2 regions of the Polycladomyces abyssicola genome follow, and region 1 is predicted to be linked to the other one. Evidence: riboswitches for the same ligand, from Rfam matches in the RefSeq annotation. Region 1 holds a riboswitch; the other holds the start of a gene.
What was found. Region 1 has a riboswitch for thiamine pyrophosphate ahead of KI215_RS14680 (ABC transporter substrate-binding protein). Riboswitches for the same ligand answer to the same signal wherever they lie in the genome.
Positions count from the first base shown of each region.

Region 1 (8,112 bases):
GGGTCAGGCACGCTGTTGGTACCCACCAGCAGGATGGGCATTCCTCTTTGTGCCGCAATGCTTGAGGCGGACAGCGCATCGGGAAACGTCAATCCGCTGGCAATGATGGCTGTGTTGGTGGGCGTACCGCTCACCACTTGTTCCGCTACGGAAGCGGAAACGGCAAAACGGTTGGGTCCGTCGATTCGCGTGATCCCGTCAGCAGGGACGCCCAGATTACGCAACTGCGCTTCCACGTTGGTGGATACGGAGCCTGTTCCGCCGAGAATCACCACTTTGGCCGGATGACGACGTTGGATTTCCATCTGTACCGACGTCGGCAAAGAGGTGGTAGACGTCAGCAGGATGGGGGACTTCGACTTGGCGGCAAGCGGTCCGCCAGACAAGGCATCAGTGTACAAATCCCCGCGTGCCAGCAGGATGGTGTCCGAGGAGAAGCCGCGGTTCTCCAACTCCTTGCTAACATTGACCGCCACTTCATAACGGTTGGCACCGTCCAGCCGTTTCAGGTTTGTGTTGATGTTGCTCTCCTGAATGGCCGCCGCCACATCCTGTCGAATTTGTGGCAAATCGTTGTACACGTAATCGCCGGGGCAGTAGGTGCCAGGCGTGTACTTGGAATCCCGGTGACCGGCGATGTTGGGCACATCGTGATCCACCTTCGGAATGTTGGGATCAGTCACTTCGTAATCCCGAACAAAATCCGATTTCCCCGTCGGATCGATATTGTTGATGGAGGCGACGTACGCCAACAATTTCACCAATGCCTGACGCATGTTGGCGGGCAACGGGGTGGATTGATACTCGCCCATGAGGGAGACGGAAAAACCGCCTTTGTTAAACCCATACGTACCCGCACCTACAACGCCGTTGGTCAGCACATCGTTGTCCTGCCCTTTTCGCCCTTCGTAGATCCGCCCGTCACTGCCGATGATGGCGTTATAGGCAATATCGCCCCAGCCTTTGGTCACGGCGTGGTAGTAATAGATGGCACGCACGCGAGCGGCGGGGTCGGGATCATTGTTGGGCGTGTCCGTGTGATGGACGAAAATGTGCGAAACCGAATGGTATTCGCGCGGCCACTTTTCCGTTCCGTCCGCATTGTAGCGCAGGGATTCGTCCGCGCCCCATTCTGCTCGGGAGACAATGTCCGGCTTGTTGGCTGCGGCGTGGACTTTTTCAAACAGGATGTCCCAGAAAGACTTCTTGGACTCCACTTTTTTCCCATCGCGCGAGTTGATGAACGTCACCTGAATGTCCTTAATGCGAGGAACCACGTTTTTGTTCGAATGCATCTGGACCCGGTATTGGAAATATCGTCCGTTGTTGGCGTAGATCAATTGGCTGAATGTTTCGGTCGAGTGGCCAGGCCCCGGTGTCATGTCCGCATCGACTTCGGCCTCCTTCCAAGAAGACCAATGATGACCGTCGGAAGAAAAGCGCACGTCGATTCGGGTGTTGGACTGTGCTTTGATCTTGTTTTTAGCCCGATTTTTCCAGTGGACACCGACATCCGTAAATACAATGGATGAACGGATGACCGGCGAAGTGTAAACCGCGTCCTGACCAGTCTGTTTCGGTGTCAGAACCGTTTGTTTACCTTCCAATTCCATCTTGACGTTTTGGCTTTTTCCCTTGGCGAAGTCACCCCAGATTTGGTGACGAACATTGTCAGCCATCACCTTCACCGCCGGAGGCTTGGCCCAACTGGAGGGATATACAGGTAAGGAAAATGCCACAAAAGCTGCGATTCCGGCCATCAAATACATCAGGAGCCGACTTTTCCGGCGCCGCATGAAATTCCCCCTTCTCCCATTCAGCGATGTTTTATCTTGGAAGAATCAATGACTGGTATCACACCGAGTAGTGTTTGAGCGAATTTTCTGTCTTGTATTAATTGAATCAGATCTATCCGTTCCTGCCGACCTGTATAGCCCGGAAATGCGCTTCTCAGAGTCCCCTCCTCTTCTATTGACATCGCTAGGAATATTTTAAGTTCTAGCTATTTTAAGTCAAGCTATTTTCCTAATCTCATCCAATAGAAAAAGTTGTATTTGAGATGAACGGTTTTTGTTACTGGGACACCCTCAAGGGATGGACAGTGTTTCTACTTGTGTTCGCTTTTCGAGATAAGATGGCTTTTTATCTTTCCATCACCTCCCTCTTATGGACAAAAACGATATGCTTTCGTATAATGAAGCCCGTACCAATCGAATATTCGAGGGGAGCTGGATAATGGCCGGCTGAGAAAGTGTACCGATACACTGACCCTAGGAACCTGATCCGGGTAATTCCGGCGTAGGGAAAGATCGAAAATCGTTCGCTTTCTGTGCATATCAGCGCCTCCGGATCAGGAAGGCGCTTTCTTTTATGGATTGATTTCTTTTTGAAAGGTGGAATCTATCAATGAAACGGATCGGATGGCTTTTGAGCTTGGTTCTCCTGCTGGTCATGGCCACTGCCTGCAGTACGCCGGGGGCCGATTCATCGGGCAAAGGACTGAAAAAAGTGACGCTCGTTCTGGACTGGACCCCGAACACCAACCATACCGGCCTTTATGTGGCGAAAGCAAAAGGTTATTTTAAACAAGAAGGGTTGGATGTGGATATTATTCAACCGGGACAGAGCGGTGCTGAACAAATGGTGGCTTCCGGACGCGCCCAGTTTGGCGTCAGCTACCAAGAAAATGTCACCGAAGCACGTACTCAAGGGATACCCATCGTCTCCATCGCGGCGGTCATCCAACATAACACTTCGGGATTCGCTTCACCTGCAAACAAAAACATCAAGCGCCCCAAGGATTTTGAGGGCAAAACCTATGGCGGTTGGGGTTCCCCGATTGAAAAGCAAATGATCACGTCGCTGATGGAAGGGGATCATGCGGATCCCAACAAGGTAAAAATCATCAACACAGGAAATGCGGATTTCTTTTCCATCGTCAAACGCAATGTGGATTTTGCATGGATTTATTACGGTTGGACGGGCATTGAAGCTGAACTTCGCGGCATGAAGCTGAACATCATTTATCTGACCGATTACTCCAAAGATCTGGATTACTATACTCCGGTGTTGATCACGAGCGAAAAAGAGATCAAGCAGGACCCGCAAACAGTCAAAGCGTTTATGCGCGCCGTGAGCAAAGGATATCAGTATGCCATTGATCACCCGGACGATGCTGCTTCCATTCTTTCCAAAGCGGTTCCTGACCTCGATCCGAAGCTGGTAAAGAAAAGTCAAGAATGGTTGAGCCCGCGTTATCAAGCGGATGCGCCGGTTTGGGGCCATCAAAAACAAGAAGTGTGGGCCAGGTACGCCAACTGGATGAAGGAGCACAAGCTGCTCAAAGGCAACTTTGACCCGAGTAAAGCTTTTACCAATCAGTTCTTGCCCCAAGGAGGAAATTGAGATGGCCAGTACACTCTTGAGCATTCAAATTCTCCCGCATACGCCGGGCGGGGAAAGTGTGTTCCCCTACGTCGACCGGGCAATTGAAATCATTCAAAACGCTGGGGTGCCTTTCCGGGTCGGTCCGCTGGAAACAACCATGGAAGGCGAACTGCCCGAGCTCCTTGCCATCGTGGCCAAAATGAATGAAGAAATGGTGAAGATGGGCTGTCGCAGCATCCTTTCGCACGTGAAAATCTATCACAATGTGGATGGTATCACCATGAAAGAGTTGACGCAAAAATATGATGAAACGGTTTAACTACGGACCATCCATCCTGTTTTTTGCCGTCCTCCTGCTTTTGTGGGAGGCGGCTGTTCGTCTATGGTCCATTGATCCTTGGATGTTGCCGGCCCCTTCCCGCATCTTCACAACCCTGGTCCATGAGTGGACACGCATCCCGGAAAACTTGTTCGCGACCGCATGGATCGCCATCTGCGGCTTGCTCTTGGGTCTGGCCATCGGTTTGATGGCAGCCGTCTTTTTGCACTGGTCCAGTCTTTTGAGGAAATTGATATACCCATTGCTGATCTTATCGCAAAACATCCCATTGATCGCCCTCGCTCCCCTGCTCATTCTTTGGCTGGGTTTTGGGATGGAACCGAAAGTGATGGTCGTGGCCCTGGTCTGCTTTTTTCCGATTACCGTGTCCACCTTGGATGGTTTTCAGCAAACGGACCGGACACTGATCAGGTATATGGAAATGGCGGGAGCTTCGCGCCTGCAACGCTTTTTTAAACTGGAATGGCCGTCCGCGCTTCCCTCCTTTTTTTCCGGATTCAAACTGGCGGCCACCTATAGCGTGATGGGTGCTGTGATTGCGGAATGGCTGGGAGCAAAAGACGGGTTGGGTGTGATGATGCAACTGGCCTCTTCCTCCTTCCGAACGGATCGGGTCTTTGTGGCCATCTTGTTGGTCGCGGGTTTAAGCTTGCTCCTTTTTGCCACAATCTCCCTCATTGAAGTTTGGACCTTACGCTGGCAGACCAGGAAGGGAGGAGATGGCCGTGAAACTTGAGGTGAAAGAACTGGCTTTTGCCTATGACCAACAACTGATCATTGAAAACCTCTCGCTCGGGGTCAAACCGGGGGAATTCGTCTCTTTGATCGGCCCTTCCGGGAGTGGAAAGAGCACGCTTTTTTATCTCATCGGCGGGATCTACAAGCCGAAACGGGGAGAAATTCTGCTCGACGGCAAACCCATTCGCGGAAAAAGAGGGCATATCGCTTACATGCCCCAACAACCCTCCCTGTTTCCCTGGCGCACGATTGAACAAAATGTCCGATTGGCCCAAGAGCTGAATGGCCACCCGGATCCTTCGCATGTGCAGAGTTTGTTGAAAAAGGCGGGGCTTGACCATGTGGCCCACTGTTATCCGCATGAGCTGAGCGGCGGCATGCAACAGCGCGCTGCGTTTATCCGTGCCCTGGCCAGCAAACAGGAGCTCTTGTGCCTGGATGAACCGTTCGGCGCGCTAGACGCTCTTACCCGCACCCACATGCAACAATGGCTCTTAACCGTTTTGGAAACGGAACGGCGAACAGTTCTTTTCATCACCCATAGCATTGAAGAAGCGCTCCTCCTGTCTGATCGTATTTATGTCTTAAGCCGACAGCCGATGCGGGTACTTCGGGAGATCTCAGTGCCATATTCCCGCGGCGACCGTTTCTCCTTGCGCGGGACAGCCGATTGGATGGCGCTGCACCTGGAAATTGAAAACCTTCTCTTGCCAACATAAAAATGCATGCAGCGGGTCCGAATTTCCCGTCGCGGTGGAGCGGAGACAGGAAATTCGGACCCGCAGACTTTATCAAAAACCTAAAACACGGGACACCTCATTCTAGACAAAACATCAAAGGAAAAAAAGGGTTACCCAGGAAAACCCGATCTACTGGGTACACCGGTAGATACTTCCCAACTGGCAAACAGTTGGACGGTTAATCGCCCTGCTCCCCAACCGACAGGGATCATCCATAACGCCCCCCAACCGCCGAAAGAAGGAATGCCAACCGCTACGGACAGCGGGAGGAACCCAAGTAGATGCAGCACGGAAAAGGCGATGATGAACCCGCTTTTCGGAATGCTCCCCTCTGGAAACCACACACGAAAAAGCGCATGGGAACACCACCCACGCCAATAGGAACGGACCCATAACCCCAACAATAAGGAAAACAGCAACCATAACCCCCATCGCAACCAAAACGGGGAAACGACGACCGCCATCGTGCACACGCCCACCAATTGACCGTATTGGATCAACTGTTGGCCATTGCGGAAAAAGGATTTGATGACCGCTTCCGCAAGAACATGAGCGGCTGTCTGCTTCCGAAATATCCTACCGGAACGCGGGAACAGCCACGGCCGCTTTTTGACCCAATAGGAAGGGCGGTTCAACACACCTGACTTGCCCATAATAAACGATGCCCACTTCAACCGCTGGGTTTGCTCATACGCCATATCCTGAAGCCAGGTTCCCTGCTCTCGGACGCGCATACGCATCCATATCATCCAGCACCCCAACAGTATCGTGGCCGCTGTGAATAATACTGCCGGATTGTCGATCCCTTCATAACCGACCGTGACAAATCCGATCCCTGCAGCTATGAAGAACAATACCGTCCACACCCGTTTCAGGAAGGGGCGTTCCATCACGGTCAGTCTCCTTTTGACAAGAGCCACACACGCTTTGGCTTGCCAGATCCATATCCACCAAGCCACAACTGCCGGAAAGGAAACGTCCATTTTTTGTCGGAATAGCGGCCACAGCAGAACCGTGATCCACAAACTCTCCAACGCTTGCTTTATCCATGCAAAAAGAAGGCCGGTGCGAAGAAAACGTCGCATCCACTCCGTCCGTTGCAGCAAAAACAACTGATCAGCCGGTTCGATGTACAATCGCAGCGATCCCAGCCAAACCAACAAAAAAGCCATCCCCACCAGGGAACTGGGCGGCAAAGGGCTAAGCCAGCTCGGTTCTTCTTTCCACCAAGCGAGGTAGCGATCGATGAGAATCGCCAAACTGGGGACGATCAGGTACAACGCCACCGTCCAATCGATCACGGTTCGCCACACCTGGTACTGAAACCGCCAATCCGACCACCATCTCCGAAGAAACCATTTCTGCGGCGACATGGGTTGCACCTCCTGGGGCGTGTCCAATCCATGTGTCCGATCGCCTATGTACGAAAGTTGTTCTCCTGGGGCTTGTCTGGTCATTCCGTAAGGGAGCAATGTTTTCCCAGGCGAGCGAAGACCTAAGCCCTGACTGAGCGAAGACCCCCCTAGGCCGACGTGAGGAAATCAAAACAATCCATCAACGATGCTTCCTCACGTCCCATCCGCGACCGTAGCTCCGCCAGCGTGCCACGAGCCACACATCGCCCTCCCGTAAGCAGGAGAAACGAATCGCAGATCTTTTCGGCCGTATCCAACACATGCGTCGACAACAGCACGGCTGCCCCGCGCTTGCGCTCTTCCATCAACAAACACAGCAGCTCCTTGGTCGCCCGCGGGTCTAAACCAATAAAAGGCTCATCCACGATATAGAGGTCCGGTTGCAACAAAAATCCTACGATCAGCATCACCTTTTGCTGCATCCCTTTGGAAAAGCTTCGTGGAAGATGATGCTTCTCTTTCGTCATTTGAAACCGCTCCAACAGCTCATCGGCTTTCTTTTCAAATTCATCACGGGGCATCGTATAAGCGGAAGCCGCCAATTCCAGATGCTCCCACACTGTCAAGTCATCGTACAGTACCGGGTGCTCCGGCACATAACTGTACCGTTGGCGGGGGCCTGTCAGGCTCACCCGACCGTCCACGTTTTCCAATAAGCCCAAAATCGCTTTAATGGTGGTGCTTTTTCCTGCGCCATTGGGACCGATCAATCCCATCATTTCACCGCTTTTCAGCGAAAACGATATATCGTGTACCACTGCCTGCGCCTGCCCGAGCCAGCTTGCCGAAGATCGACTTGCAACACTTCCATGTTGACTCGCCCCGTCCTTTGCATTGCATATCCTTCCGTTCCCCTCGACTGGTGTTTGTCTGATCAACGATTTTGATCCAGATGCGCCTTTTTCCTCTCACTCCTGTTTTGCCAGCTTGATGGTTTCGTCGCTGGATAAGGGCATTCCAATGAGCAATCAGACACGCACTAATCTCTTAAAACACCGTCTTTCGCCACGTCATCCCCTTCCCTCAATGGCAGGCGTCGAATGCATCCGACTGATCTGTCCGCCTTTTGGACAGGCACCGATCAACCAACACCGTAATGAACGCTCCGGCCAATAATCCCACACAGATCCACATCGTCCACCGGAAGCCGAAGGGATCGATCCGTCCCACTCCGTCTGTCTCCACCCGTGAACCGAACACACCCCCTGCGAATGCACCTGTAAGAAACTGTATCATTTGAAAAAGTCCCATATAGTTACCCGTTTGTTGCCTCGGGACACTCAGCAACGCGATTTTGTTCTGCGCGGGCATGGTAAGGGTATGACCAATACCGATCAATAAATAGATGAAGAGAAACATCCATATGGAACCGACACCAAAAGCCGTCCACAACAACAGGCTGATACCGAGAAGGCTCAACCCCATACCGCTTCCCATCGCCGACAACGGATACCGGTCCGCCGCCCTGCCAGCCAGATTGGCGAAGAGCATG
Region 1 covers NZ_AP024601.1:2,951,948-2,960,059, forward strand. The annotation lists gene KI215_RS14675 (cell wall-binding repeat-containing protein) at 1-1,796, opposite strand, end outside; TPP riboswitch at 2,212-2,322, shown strand; gene KI215_RS14680 (ABC transporter substrate-binding protein) at 2,407-3,405, shown strand; gene KI215_RS14685 (thiamine-binding protein) at 3,407-3,706, shown strand; gene KI215_RS14690 (ABC transporter permease) at 3,690-4,463, shown strand; gene KI215_RS14695 (ABC transporter ATP-binding protein) at 4,447-5,184, shown strand; gene KI215_RS14700 (ABC transporter permease) at 5,316-6,578, opposite strand; gene KI215_RS14705 (ABC transporter ATP-binding protein) at 6,728-7,378, opposite strand; gene KI215_RS14710 (MFS transporter) at 7,644-8,112, opposite strand, start outside.

Region 2 (8,112 bases), 830 kb from region 1:
TTGAGCCCCAGTCGTCGTGCCAACACACCGCTCCACGCCCCGGCGGCCAACACCACGGCACCTGCGCGGAAAGTCCCAACCACAGTTTCTACACCCGTCACTTGGTCACCGTCGGTGAGAAAACCCGTCACTTCACATCCTTCCAGTAACCGCACACCCAATGCCTGTGCGGCCCGAGCGAACGCCAACGTCAGCCTGGGAGCCGACACCTGGGCATCATCCGGCAAAAATAGCGCGCCTGTGATATCAGCTCTCACTTCGGGTTCGTCCTCGCGAACCGAACGAGTCTCCCACCATTCCGCCCGACCGCCCAATTCCCGCTGCCAACGCGCACGGTCACGCAATTCTTCCGCTTCTGTCCGATCCCATGCCACCCGCAATAACCCTGCGGTGTTCAGCTCGATGTCCAAACCGGTTCGTTCATACAATTCACGCCCCAATTCAGGGAACATCGCCCGGCTGCGGAAGCAAAGGTCGCTCATGGGGCCCGGAAAAGCCATTTCCACCTGTGCACCCAGCATTCCAGCCGCTGCGGATGAAGCGTGGGCGCCTATGCGGTCCCGCTCCAGGACCACGACGTCAGCCCCCTTTTTTGCCAGGTAATAGGCGATCGAACAGCCGATCACACCGCCACCGATGACAATTACGTCCTGTGTTTGCACAGTTTGCTCCTTCCTTTCGCATCGGGAATTTACTCGTTGGTGTCTTTGAAGCGCCGGGCGATTTCCCGCAATTTGCGTGCTTGCTCATCCGGCCGGGGATGATCCATTACCGCCGAAATCACGGCAATACCGGCACATCCCGTTTCCGCTACCTCGGCCATATTTTCGACGGTAATCCCACCCACTGCGATAACTGGAATGCGCACCGCGCGGACGATGCGGGCCAATTCGGCACATCCCCGCGGAGGAATGCCCGATTTGGACGCCGTGTGAAATACATGGCCGAATAATATGTAATCCGCCCCCATCTGTTCGGATCGAAGTGCTTCTTCCAGCGAATGTACCGAACGGCCCACACACAAGCCGCTTGCCAACGGTTTGACCTCCGGCAGCGGCAATCCCTTTTCCGGCAGATGTACCCCTCCACATCCCAGAGAAAGGGCGATATCCATCCGATCGTTCACCACCAGCTGGTCACGTGTGAGCCATCCCTCTTCCAACAGACGTTTGCCCCAGCTCCATATCTCTCGTGCCGGCCTGTTTTTCAATCGCAGATGAAAGCGGTCAATATACGGCCCCGCCTGCCTCGCCACCTGATGAATTTGCTCCCAGGTATGCCGCTGGTCCGTGATCACATGCACTTCCATCGGAATGTCACTTCCTCTGACCATAAAAAAACCGGTATCCATGGGGATACCGGTTGGATGCACGTAAACCTCTCCTGAACATCAACCTTCCCCCACTTCCTTTCGCTGGCATTACCCAGGTCAAGTTCAAAGGGTTAAGGCTCGCGCCTTTCTCAGCACCCATGGTGCACCCCTAGTGGTGGAAATGCAACGTATCACATTTTTCTCTATTCTAACAATCCCGATTACCCGACGTCAACTGTCGATCGGTGACGCTGGACGACGTTAAACCGCTTTTACCTGAATGATCGCCGTATCTATGATATCCCGGTCGTTGATCGGAGACACAATTTGATGGACAGAAGCGTCTCCGATGTAAAAGTTGGTCACATTCGCTTTGATGATGCTTCTGTTGTGGGCGAGGAAGTTCAAACCATGGGAAACATTAACCTTGCCCACGTTGGAAATCTCGTTGACGGACAGTGCCCCGATCACCATGGGTGAAATCACGGCATTCCCTCCTTTGCTCAAACCCCTTTGACTTGAAAAATGGGGGTATCCACCACATCGGAGTCCAATAACGGTCCGAATACGACGGACACCGTCAAATCACCCGCGTTGCTGTTGGCCTCGTTGGTTTTCGAGAAGCTCTCCTGATTGACCAAAAAGTTGACCGGCGCCACATTCAGTTGACCTGTGGTGGAGACGGTGTTGATTTTAAGCACGAACGGCATGCGTCTTCCTCCTTATTGTTTCTTACTTGCGCTGTCCCCATAAACAATCCTTCAAATCCTCGTCCATGATTGCCGCCCACTCTTCCAACCATCCGTGATCCCCATAACCAAGATGAGCAATGTTTTCCTTGATAAAGCTGAATGGCGCCCATTCTACCGTCAAGGGTGCCATATGAACGTTGGCATCGTTTGTCACAGTGTTTACCTTGATTCCGCCAATCGAGATGGGCATCGAACTTCCTCCTTGTCTGACCTAGGGCGTGTCTCATCCCTATCGCGTGCATCACTTTCCGAATCGATGCACGGTCGGATTCCTTGTGGTATGACCCATTCCCTTAGACCTGTTGAATGAGAACAGGGTGATCATTCACGTCCGGATCGACGATCGGGTTGACCGTGCGGATCACCGCGTGGTCACCGGTCGTCGAGGTTCCCACGTTGTTCTTTTGCAAACTGAACGGATAATAAGTCAAATGCGTTCCCACCGTGATGGATGAGGTCGTCGTCACGGCATTTACCTTTAATACCCCTAGCTTGATAATCAATGGGAACTCCTCCTCATCTCAGCCATCGCCTATATTACAGTATGATAGGCGTCCCATTTCGAAACATGGGCATACCAAAATGGGCATTTGCCCATACCCAATAAAAAAAGCCCACCTTCCGGGTTGTTCCGGAAAAGTGGAGACGATTGCGAAGGGGATTCAGGAAGAAGCAGGCACACGCACCTTGACATCGCCGTATATGTAAACCTGACAGGCCAGGCGCATACCGGACACTGTTTCCTCGTCCCCCAGCCGATATCTTTCCAACTCCCCAATTGCATTGAGATGGTCTTCCCCATCCTCCACCTTTACTCGGCAGGTACCACATCTGCCCGTCGTACAGTAAAAAGGAACGGGAACGGATCGCAAGGTGGCCTCCAACAGCAAATTGGCCCCTTCCTCCACTTCAAATTGATGCGTGTCCCCACCTTCTTCCACAATCACTTTGGGCATGGTCGCTTCTATCCCCCGTTCCTATCATGATCCATCACTTTGTGTCGGAATCCACCCGACTCTGCCAAATCGCCCAACCGATCCAGACCAATACGAGGGGAACCACGATCCACAATAAATCCATACCATAGCGATGCAATAGATGGAGCGCGTTTTCCCAATTAGCACCTACCTGATAACCCAAACCGATAAACGTAAGGCACCAAAACAACCCGCCGGTATAGGCGAACAGGCCGAACCTGGTCCATGGGAGGTTGGAGATCCCTGCCAAATAAGCCGTCACATGGCGCACACCGGGAATGAAGTAACCGAAGAACAACACCCAATTGCCGTATTTACGAAACAAAAACTGCGTAATGCGCAATCGACGTCGTGTGATGAAAAACTTTGGTCCATACTTTTTCAAAAACGGATACCCCAATCGCCAGCCCAACAAATAGCTGACAGTAATCCCACACAAGGAACCGATCAGCGCACTGGCAAACGCCAAATATAGATTGAGCCGGCCGACGGAAGAAAGGTATCCGACAAACGTCATCATGATCTCATCTGGCAACGGCAATCCGACGATGCCGAATACCAGAAACAGGAAAATACCGATATATCCGTACTCCAATAACCATTCCATCAACGTTTGTTCCATGTTTCAACCCCGTTTGAAAACCGTTCGCGGCATTCGCGTCAAATAATAGGATACCATACTTTCTTTTGATTCCAAAGCAATGTGATGTTAACAGTCTGTAGTGAATTCATCGACCTCAGGCAGCAGTGAGTGATAATCACCGAATGAGACCGTTTCCCGAATATGATCCGCCAAATCGTACTCCACTGTTTCTTCTTTGAAGCACTCGTCCGTGCCCAAACGATGATGTAACCTGTTGCATGTTCCGATAGAACGATTGAATCCGTATTCCTTCCACCCTTTTCCATTCTATAACTGACTCCAGAAACAGAAAGTCATCGCCCATCGCATCCATGATGGTATAAAAATCCATACGCTCCGCTTGCCGATTTTTGTCCAAATAAATGAGGCCGTAGCTGAAGGAATTGCACCTGAATCCACCACATACCGAGGTTGGCCGTCTTGTTTGACCACTACCACATAGGGTTCCAGTTCTTCATCCCGCTCATGGGCTTCTGATTCCGTGAGCGGCTGTTCAGGCGTTTCCAAATCCCAGTTCGCAAAATACTTCCATGTCCACATGATATGACCCCTCCTCATCAATGATGAATCCAATCCATCATTGTAAGGTATTGAGCCGATTTCAAGATAGTTTGCTGAATATTAGTCTATCACTTTTTCCACGCGAACCTCTTTCAACAACGCCCATACCTGCTGTTTTTCGATCCCTGCCGTCTCTCGCAGCACATTGGCGGCGGCACACGCCGTCGCCAATGCCAGCGCTTCCTCCCCGCTTTTCTTCTGATGGGAGGCAGCAAGCCAACCGGCCAAAAAAGCGTCCCCACTCCCGACGGGATTGACCGCCTGAACGGTGGGCGGCGTTACCCAAAATGTCTCTTCACCGACCACTGCCGCCAATCCTTGGGAACCGGCGGTGACGATCACCGTTTGCCCTATGTCCCGCACCAACGCCCGGGCAGCCGCAATGGTTTCTGCACGGGATGAGACCACTTTCCCCAATAAGTGCCCCGCTTCCTCTTGATTCACTTTGATGCCGTCCGGCCGGGCTGACCATCCATGCTGCAATGCCTTCCCGCTCGTATCCAGCCAGACGGCCGCTCCACGTGAACGAGCGACTCCGATCAATTCACCGTATGCATTCTCCGGGACCCCTGGCGGGAGACTCCCGCTACAGGCGACAAAGGATGACTGCTCCGCCCATGTTGCCACTTTGGCCACCAGTTGCTTCCATTCCGCTTCGGATACCGTCGGTCCCGGCTCCAACACCTCTGTTTGCGTACCGTGATCCAGATCCAACAGAGTCAGACATGTTCGCGTCTCTTTCCCGATCCAAACGAAATCGGACGGGATCCCGTCCGATTCCAGAGCTTTCGTCATCCATCGTCCGTTTTGTCCACCAACAAAACCCGTAGCGCAAACGTTGATGCCCAACGCACTCAACACCCGGGCGACGTTGACCCCTTTACCGCCCGGCTGCCGAATCACCCGACGACTTCGATGAATGGCATGAATCCGAAAATCGGGCACAATCCAGGTTTGGTCGACCGCGGAATTTAAGGTGACAGTGAGAATCATTTCGGCATCGCCCCCGTTGTTGCCGTCGCTTCGGCACGTCCCGCCGATCCGGAGAGACGCAGTTTCTCTTCCACCACTTTTTGCACTGCACGTTTCCCGTTTTGTACGTATTTCCGTGGATCGGCTTCCGACGGATGGTCGTGCAGATACGAACGGAGTGCAGTAGCATAGGGCAGTTTCAATTCGGTGGAAATGTTGATTTTGGCGATGCCCCTTGCGACTGCCTGGCGAACAGATTCGTTCGGCAAGCCGGAGGCGCCGTGCAACACCAGCGGTACCGGCACTTCACGTGCGATGGTTGCCAAACGGTCCAAGTCCAGTCTGGGTTCGCCCCGGTAAACCCCATGCGCTGTTCCTATGGCAACGGCCAACGAATCACATCCCGTTTCTGCCACGAAACGTGCCGCCTCGAAGGGATCAGTGTATGTATCTTCCGCTGTTGTGGATACATCCGCCGCATCCGGCACTCGCCCCAGCTCAGCCTCAACAGGCACGCCCACCGCATGGGCTGCCTCTGTTACCTTTTTGACGAGCGCCGCATTTTCTTCCCACGGTAATCGGGAACCGTCAATCATGATCGAAGTGTATCCCGCCCGTAAACAGCGTAACGCCGTTTCGTAATCCCTTCCATGATCCAGATGCAGTACGACGGGTACGGATACCGACTCCGCAGCTGCTCTTGCCAGATGAACCAGGTAGTTCAACCCGACCGCTTCGATGGTGGCGGGTGTCGTTTGCAGGATCACCGGTGCCCGCATCCGCTCCGCCCCCGCGACGACAGCCTGCAACAGCTCCAAATTGTGGAAAGCAAAACCGCACACCGCATACTGTTTGTCACGCGCCGCTTCCAACAATCCCTTCGAGGTGACCAAACCCAAATCGGTTCCCTCCCTGCGGGTTTTGTGTCAAGCGTCCACGTCGCCCAGCACGATGTCGATCGCGCCCAAGATGGCGACCAGGTTGGCGATGTTCTCCCCTTCCAACAGGTGCGGCAGAATCTGGAGGTTATAGAAGGAAGGCCGACGCCAATGAATGCGCCATGGTTTGTCTTTCCCCTTGCTGACGAGATGCACGCCCAATTCTCCCCGCGGATTTTCCACGGCCACATACACCTCGCCTTCCGGCGGCCGGATGACGCGCGGCACTTTGCCCATGATCGGGCCGCTATCCGGGAATTGCTCCACCGCCTGCTCCACGATGCGCAACGACTGACGGATTTCCTCCATGCGCAGAAAAAAGCGGTCATAACAATCGCCGTTGGTCGAGATCGGCACATCGAAATCAAACCGGTCGTAAATCGAATATGGCTGATCTTTGCGCAGATCACGCTGAATCCCGGTACACCGCAGACACGGGCCGGACAATCCGAATGAAGCTGCTGTCGCTTGATCATAACGGCCAACGCCCTTCACCCGGGCCAGGAAAATTTCGTTTCCCGCCACGAGATCCAGGTACTCTTCATGACGCTCCCGGAGATACGACACCAGTTCTTTCACCTTGTCGATCCAACCTTCCGGCGCATCCCACTTCACGCCGCCCACTCGCATGTAATTGTAGGTGAGCCGGGCCCCGCACAACTCGTTGAACAGGTCGATAATCTTCTCCCTGTCGCGAAAAGCATACAAAAACGGGCTCATCGCGCCGATGTCCAACAGGTACGTACCGAACCAGACGAGATGGCTGGCGATCCGGTTCAATTCCATCACGATGATGCGCAAGTATTCCGCCCGCTCCGGAATCTCCAGCCCCATCAATGTTTCCACGGCGTGCACAACTGCATAGTTGTTGATCATGGCCGACAGATAGTCCATCCGGTCGGTGTAGGGGATGATCTGCGTGTAATTCAGGTTTTCGGCCAGTTTTTCCGTCCCGCGGTGCAAATAACCGATTACCGGCTCGGCAGAACGGATGATTTCACCGTCGATCCGCAGGATGATGCGCAAAACCCCATGTGTACTCGGGTGCTGCGGACCCACGTTGAGCAACATTTCTTCCGTTCGCAACACGATAGCCCCCTTTGACTGGTCACAACATCTATCCTGTCAAGGATGTTTTCATTTCCTCCCAGGAGAAAGGGTTTCCTCGTCCTGATCAGGCGTCCCCGATTAGTCCGACGTCACCGTCTGCACGATCTCCACACCGTTGAGCCACATGTGATAGGTAAACAAACAATCCATCAGATCGCCGTCGTGAGGCAGGGCTCCAGCCGCTTCCGCCGCTTCGACGGGCAAATCATACGTCCGGACGTGTTCACGGGAGACCAAAACCCGCACATCAGCATTCCGCTCATTGGCCAACAAACGGATGCCCAGTGCATTTTGATAGATGCACAGATCGGTGCAATCTCCCATGACCAAAAAGGTGCAATGTCCCTCCCGGAACCGGTCGGTCAGAAACGCATGAAACACTTCATTCGCATCATTCACCCCGAACAATCCGTTGGTCGCGTTCTTTCGAAAGCGCATCACTCCTTGCAATTCCCAAAACGGGCGGAGTTCATCCACCACTTCCGACTCCTCCGTCCCACGGACGCAATGTGGGGGAAACGCGGCAAACTCGACGGCATGTTCGGGGTGTGCATCATTAAGAAACAGCAAATTGCGCTCCGGAAGGCCCCTTTCCAAGCAAACAGATGTTAAACGCCTCACCGGCTCCACCATCTCCCGGACACGTGTGCTGGACAATGGACCCGTGTCACAAAAACCTTTGAGAATATCCACCAGCACGAGGAACATCCGTTCGATGCCACCGGCTCTCTCTATCACCGACGATAGTGATACGCGCGGCAGATCACGCAGACGACGATCCACCTCATCAAAAAAAGCCAACCGCCGATCCACGACACTCCCTCCCGGGGCATCAGATTGTAATTCC
Region 2 covers NZ_AP024601.1:2,117,491-2,125,602, forward strand. The annotation lists gene thiO (glycine oxidase ThiO) at 1-662, opposite strand, end outside; gene KI215_RS10690 (thiamine phosphate synthase) at 692-1,372, opposite strand; TPP riboswitch at 1,390-1,493, opposite strand; gene KI215_RS10695 (hypothetical protein) at 1,574-1,798, opposite strand; gene KI215_RS10700 (hypothetical protein) at 1,816-2,022, opposite strand; gene KI215_RS10705 (hypothetical protein) at 2,045-2,254, opposite strand; gene KI215_RS10710 (spore germination protein) at 2,358-2,567, opposite strand; gene KI215_RS10715 (2Fe-2S iron-sulfur cluster-binding protein) at 2,727-3,020, opposite strand; gene KI215_RS10720 (DedA family protein) at 3,055-3,663, opposite strand; gene KI215_RS10725 (hypothetical protein) at 3,952-4,224, opposite strand; gene KI215_RS10730 (1-phosphofructokinase family hexose kinase) at 4,306-5,238, opposite strand; gene KI215_RS10735 (class II fructose-bisphosphate aldolase) at 5,235-6,116, opposite strand; gene KI215_RS10740 (NADH-quinone oxidoreductase subunit D) at 6,144-7,244, opposite strand; gene KI215_RS10745 (cysteine hydrolase family protein) at 7,344-8,078, opposite strand.
Region 2: it holds a riboswitch for thiamine pyrophosphate, as region 1 does, so the genes downstream of both, KI215_RS10690 (thiamine phosphate synthase) here and KI215_RS14680 (ABC transporter substrate-binding protein) in region 1, are expected to answer to the same signal.